DNA from 3 places in the Lactobacillus isalae genome. Region 1 is predicted to be linked to each of the others. Evidence: predicted binding sites of a transcription regulator. Region 1 holds the regulator's gene; each other region holds the start of a gene.
What was found. Region 1 encodes Rex, which represses fermentation and respiration genes when NADH is low (regulators of the CRP and FNR family bind a similar motif). Its sites were predicted from a motif close to TTGTGAANTANTTCACAA; they were not measured.

Region 1 (2,279 bases):
AATTTGCTCTTGCATTTTGGTGATTTTTTTATTTTTTTCAATTAAATCATTAAAAACAGTAAGCATTTCATCCCAGATTGTTTTGTCTTCATCGAGACCATTTTCCTGGGCGATGTAGCCGACTTTTAATCCCTTATTAATAGTAAATTGACCACTCGTTGGTTCTTGTTGACCAGTCATGATCTTTAATAAGGTAGTTTTCCCAGCTCCGTTAGGTCCGACAAGACCGATTCTGGCATTGTCAGGAACCGAGAAAGAAATGTTACTGAAGATAGTATTGCCTCCAAAACGTTGTTCGAGGTCTTGAGCTTGTGCAATAATCATAATTATTTTTCTCCTAGTGCTTATTTTAACATAGTGAATGTTTTAAATTTTATGAAAATATTATCTTTGTGAAAATTGTTTCTTGATTTATCCTTAAAGAATGCCTATTATTAGTTTGATTAGTAAATATTTCACATTCGTATTTTATAAAAGAAAGAGGCCTCTTAATGGATGAAATTAAGATTCCTAAGGCTACTGCTAGACGCTTGCCACTGTATTATCGCTATTTGATCTTTTTAAATGATGAAGGAAAAGAAAAAGTTTCTTCAACTGAACTTGCTGAAGCAGTTCAAGTTGACAGTGCTTCAATTCGTCGTGATTTTTCTTACTTTGGTGCCTTAGGTAAGCGTGGCTACGGGTATGATGTTAAGAACTTGCTTAATTTCTTTAAAAAGATTTTGAACCAAGATACTTTAACTAACGTTGCCTTAGTAGGTGTTGGTAATATGGGACATGCGCTTTTGAATTACAACTTCAAGCGTACTAATAATATCAGAATTAGCGCCGCTTTTGACATTAATCCTGAAATTACTGGAACAATTATGTCAGGTGTGCCAGTTTATGATATGAGTGAAATGAAGAAACAGCTTCGTGAACAACAAATTACGATTGCAATCCTTTGTGTACCGCAAACGGCAGCGCAAAAGACTGCAAATGAAATGTTTGATGCTGGTATAAAAGGGATTATGAACTTTACGCCGCTTCGTTTATCTGCACCTTCAAGCGTCCGTGTTCAAAATGTCGACTTGGCAACCGAACTTCAAACCTTGATTTACTTTTTAGACTCAGATAAAGGTAAGAACAAAAAATAATTTACTATTAATATGAGTTTTGCACAAGCTTAGTTAGGCTTGTGCATTTTTCGTACTCTTTTATTTGTAATCAGATAGGAAATAATTTTAAGATAGATGAGCATAGAATTTTTTTAGTTTAGAAATAAGGTAGATAAAATGATTAAAAAGATTGCAGTTTATTGTGGCGCACGGTCAGGTAATCGTCCTGAATACGCAAAGGCTGCTTATGGATTTGGTCAAAAAATGGCAGACCACCAGATTGAGCTAGTCTATGGTGGCGGTAAGTTTGGTTTGATGCGAGCAGTTGCGGACGGCGTTTTAGAAAATGGTGGTATTGTTCACGGCATTATTACTGAAGAATTAAAAGATCGTGGAGCAGCTTATGAAAAGGTACAAGATTTTCGTGTAGTTCCAAGTATGGATAAGCGAAAAGATACGATGATGAACTTGGCTGATGGGATGGTTGCTCTTCCTGGCAGTATTGGTACTTTAGAGGAAATAAGTCAGGCTATTTCCTGGACTGCTATTGGCGATAATGCTAAACCAGTTGCTTTTTATAATTATGCTGGCTTTTATAATTATTTAGATAAGTTGCTGAAGCGTATGAACCAGGATGATTTTTTAGAAAATATCTATTTAAATGCTGTCTATTTTGAAACTGATTTTGATAAAATTTTGCGGTTTATGGAAAATTATCAGGCTCCTGCTTATCGCAAGTACTAATTAGACAAGTGACGAAACTATTATTTCATGCTAGAATCAAGTTAGATTTGTTATAACAAATTAGGTGGTGAGTAGAAGTGAAAGAAATTCCGAAATATTTGTTAATTGCAGATAAGATTAAGCATGAGATAAAAACCGGAGAATATAATCCTAACGATCAATTACCAAAAGAGTTTGATTTAGCAAATGCGTATAACGTAAGTAGAATCACAATTCGTAATGCTTTGAGCGAACTAGAAAGACAAGATTTAATTTATCGTATACAAGGTGCTGGTACGTTTGTAAAAGATACTGAAATTTCTAGTGCGGTTAACTCAGATAGGTTAGAATTAATTAACTTAAAGAAATATAAGCTAAAAGTAACAGATTTTGAAGTCGGTCAAGTTAATGAAAAAATTACTAAGGCTCTAGAACTTCAGCCTTACGATATTGTTTATA
Region 2 (2,279 bases), 130 kb from region 1:
ACTCAGAATTTCTTTGTGCACCACCATGTGTATGTAAAATATTATGGCGTACAGGAATAGCATAATATGGACCTTCTTTTAAAGATCTCATTGTTTGAATTTTTCTGTTCAAAAACATGTCTCGTTTTTTAACATCAGTTAAAAAATTAAAATCTTCAACTGCCTGTTTTAAGTATGGAGCATCAATCTTTTCAGATAATTCTTCAATTGAATCTGCCTTAATTGCATATGAAATCAATTCTTTAATTTGATCTGCCTTAGGTGACTGATCTTTAGAAAGCTGTTCATATTGAGCCTGATCCATAATAATATGGGGATGATTTTGATTAGGAATCATAACCCAATTTCCATGATTGTACTTGTAGCCGTGACGATCTTCTTCATCTTCTCTAAAGTAACGAGTACCATCATCCCCTGCTACAAAAATTGAGCCATTAAATAAGCTCTTCCAATTAATCATGTAAGCAAATTTCTCTCGTGGTTCATTTTGTCTAAGCGATAAGCCATGCGAATCATAATTAGACATATGCCATAACCGTGCACCTGCTTCAATAGCAAGATCAATACCCTTACCACGGTTATACAAAGTACCTATTGGAGCAAGAGAACCTTGACCAAGAAAATCTTGAACCATATCTTGGTTATTTTCAAAACCACCTAGGCTTAAGACAACGCCTCTTTTAGCAGCAACATTTACTTCTTTATTATTTCGCTTAATAACAACTCCAGTTACAACATTAGTATCAGGATCTTGAATCAAGTGTTCAGCGGGTGATTCAAACCAAATATCAATTTTATCTAGCCGATCAAAAACTTGCTTGCGGAGTAATTTCCAAAATCCACCATTGTACATTCCCTTAGTCATACTTTGAGATTGCATTGAAGCTGCATCTTTATATTCTGGATATTCTCCGTTTGGTCTTCTGCCTGTTGGTTGAGCTTCAATTCCAAAGTACTTTTTTGAGTACTCCTTCATCTGCATTACATTCTTAATAAAAGTATCTAAGGCAGCTTCATCATATTTAAATGGATAATACGTTTGCTTGTAATATTCCTTTAACTGATCAAAATTTGATCCCCAAGCAAAAGCACCACCAGCGTATCTAGTATTACCGCCTTCACTTCCTTCAGGAGCAGCATCAATCAAAAGAACTTTTGCATTATTATCAGCAGCAAAACGTGCTGCCCCTGCTCCGGCGCCACCAAATCCAATTACAATTACATCATATGTAGCATCCCAAGATACTTTCGTCTTATATACCATATGCTATTATCCTCACAAACTTGTTTCATCCTTTACACATAGCAATTTATATCTCTTTATAAACTTTTTCTAGTGGGTAATTGTGAATAAAAATCGGTTAGTTAACTCTTTAAAACGGCATAATATCATAGCTTCCTTGTAATTGTGAAAAATGTAACTTATAATTAAAAAAGATTAGTTTATAAAAAATATTTATAAAAGAGATAAGAATATGAATGACAAAGATCTATTATATTTTTGCAAATTAGTTGAAACGCAGAATTATACTCTAACTGCTAATTCATTTAATGTTACACAACCAACAATTTCGATGGCAATCAAGCGACTTCAAAACAGATTTGATGACCCTTTGATTTTTCAAAAAAATCGCAAAAGTAAAATTACACTTTCACCAGCAGGTGAATTACTTTATCAGAAAGCAAAATATCTTTTAAAAGAAATAGCAAGTATCGATTACGACGTTAAACACGCTAATATTAAAAAAATTAGAGTAGCTTTTTCTGGGATTGCTGGTAGTATTTATATTCCCGAAATTATAGAAAAATTTTATAAAGAAGATATTGTTAACCTGTTAGATGCTCGCTTAGAAAGAAGTGCTACCGCATTTAAAGATTTAAATAATGGCGATGTAGACGTTGCTATCTATTCTTGGATGGTACCGATCAACGATCCTGCCTATTTTATCCGTAATTTAGATCGGACTGAGTTAGTTATTATTACCGGTAAAGATGACCCTTGGAAAAATAAAAAAATTATTGATGCCCAAGAACTAAGGAACCGCAAGTTTGTGGCTAGACAAAAAGGTTATCTAACTAGAGAATGTTTGGAAGAAGAGGCAAAGCTCGGCGATTTTACTCCAAACATTTTATACACGGCTCGAACAATGAAACTAATGATCGATTTAGTTAAAAGAAATGTTGGTATTGCTCTAGCAATGGAGAATTCCGTTAAAGATGAAAAAGATCTCCACATAATTCGCTTGCGTTCAGGACAAAAACTCTGGGCATACATGCAA
Region 3 (2,279 bases), 120 kb from region 1:
GTACACTTTTAAATTCTAAAAATAAAATTCTCCCCTCTACTAAAGCTGCAATAAAAAAAGCTTTAGATCAGGGAATCAAAGTTGTTCTTTGCTCTGGTCGACCAATCGCTGGTCTTGCACACTTCATGAAAGAACTTGGAATTGAAGGCAGTGATCAATACGCTGTCACTTTAAACGGTGCAATTACGAGAAATGCAGACGGCAAAATAATGACACAAGATCTAGTTAATAATGAACTTTACCGCAAACTAACTAAATTTGCTAAGGAGCAAAAAGTTCCTTTTAATATTGTTGATCCAGATTCAAGAATTATTACTGCTGATCGTGACGTAGACTACTTTGAATTACTACAAGCCTGGGAAAATACTGCTCCAATGTTCATTAGAACCCCTGATGAAATGCCTAATGATTTTCAGATTTCTAAAGGATGTTTTGTCGGCGATAAAGATCTTCTTGATCAAGTTGAGCCAGTATTAAGAGCAAAGTTCAGCCACGAATTATATATCGTTCGTGCAGATGACCATTTCTTAGAATGCTTACATCCTAATGTAAACAAAGGAAGTGGTTTAAAAGAATTAGGCGAAAAGATTGGCATCAGTACTGATGAAATGATTGCATTTGGGGATGAAAGGAATGACATTTCAATGTTTGATGTTGTAGGAACTGCTGTTGCAATGGGCAACGGAAGCAAAGAAGCAAAAGATCATGCAGATTTTGTTACTGCGTCAAACGATGATGACGGTATTGCTAAGGCTTTAAATAAGTTTGTTTTTTAACAAAAAAATCGATCCTTCAATCAGAAAGATCGATTAATTATTTTACCAATATTGATTAGTTAAGGTCTTAACCTTTTGCTTAGCAATTAAGTAGTACCCAACTGCTGCAATTGACCAGCCCCATACAATATGGCCGAAGAATTCAGAAAAGTGTTCTGCAAATGGCATTTGCCAAGGTGCTGGTGTAGTACCAAGAACTGGCATGATAATTAGATGCCATGCGACCCAAATAATAATTCCATATAATGCACCTTCCCAAAGGCCAGCCCATGCAGTTTTCTTAAATTGAACCATATAAATCAATAACCAAGCAAAGAAAATTGAAAAGCTAAAGTGCAAAATTAATGCAACCCAGAAAACCTTTTGATCAGTATTATAAATTACATAAGCATGAGTGAACTTATAAGAAGCACCAATTTGCTGCAACATATGTTGTGGCGGATTAACAAGGTCACGAGCTAAAGTTCTCGGCGGTAAGATCTTCTCCCAACCAATCTTAACCATTCCAGAAATCATCCCAGCAATAATACCAAACCAGACGCTCTTTAAAAAGACGCGCCAACCATTTGAACTTTTATTCATAGTTTTCCCCTCTTTTATGAATTACATAACTAATTATAAAAAATAAGTTCAATTTTTCAACACATCCTTAAATATATTATTGCTAGAAACATGTAACTAAAGGAGATTATTAAATGACAAAACTAATTGCCGTAGATATGGACGGTACTTTTCTCAGAGACGATAAAAGTTATGACAAAGAAAAATTTGCTGAAATCTATCAGGAATTAAAAAAAAGAAACATTAAGTTCACGGTTGCAAGTGGTAATCAATACTATCAAATTATTTCTTTCTTTAAGGATTTTCCTGATATGGTTTACGTTGCAGAAAATGGAGCTTTAGTTAGAACCGAGGAAAAAATTTTATCATTGCACTTTTTCCCAAAAGAAACAGTTAAAAAGGTCGAAGAATTTCTTTTAAATCAAGCTGAATTACAATTTTTGGTATCAGGAGCAGAAAGTGCCTACTTCCCAGTTCAATTCACCGACGATTATTACAAAATTTCTACTAAGTACTACTACCGCTTAAAGAAAATACATGACTTTAGTGAAATCGATGATAAAGTTCTGAAGTTTTCTATCTCCTGCCCCGATGAAAAAACAGATTATTATGTTGATTTTCTAAAGAAGAATCTTGGTGATTGCTGCAATGTAACAAGTAGTGGTCATGGTGATATTGATCTTATCTTACCTGGAATCCACAAGGCACATGGCTTGGCAGAATTAGGTGAAGTACTTGAAATTCCTCTTTCTGAAATGACTGCTTTCGGTGACGGCGGGAATGATTTAGAAATGGTTAAAGAAGTTGGCGATGGCGTGGCTATGTCAAATGCAGATCCAGCGTTACTAAAAATCGCAGATCATACAACAACCTCAAACAATGAACAAGGTGTTCTCACCTACATTAAAAATAATATTCTCTAGTAAAAGGCATTTCTTTATA

Region 2: a site for Rex is predicted at 1,407-1,424, ahead of QM512_RS00890 (FAD-binding protein). Genes of this name have one in related genera too.
Region 3: a site for Rex is predicted at 1,373-1,390, ahead of QM512_RS00805 (YagU family protein). Genes of this name have one in related genera too.

The regions. Positions count from the first base shown of each region.
Region 1 is NZ_OX443569.1:52,493-54,771, forward strand. It holds gene abc-f (ribosomal protection-like ABC-F family protein) at 1-324, opposite strand, end outside; gene QM512_RS00305 (redox-sensing transcriptional repressor Rex) at 492-1,136, shown strand; gene QM512_RS00310 (LOG family protein) at 1,275-1,841, shown strand; gene QM512_RS00315 (GntR family transcriptional regulator) at 1,919-2,279, shown strand, end outside.
Region 2 is NZ_OX443569.1:182,859-185,137, reverse strand. It holds gene QM512_RS00890 (FAD-binding protein) at 1-1,264, opposite strand, end outside; gene QM512_RS00885 (LysR family transcriptional regulator) at 1,476-2,279, shown strand, end outside.
Region 3 is NZ_OX443569.1:167,986-170,264, reverse strand. It holds gene QM512_RS00810 (Cof-type HAD-IIB family hydrolase) at 1-776, shown strand, start outside; gene QM512_RS00805 (YagU family protein) at 819-1,358, opposite strand; gene QM512_RS00800 (Cof-type HAD-IIB family hydrolase) at 1,472-2,260, shown strand; gene QM512_RS00795 (hypothetical protein) at 2,241-2,279, opposite strand, start outside.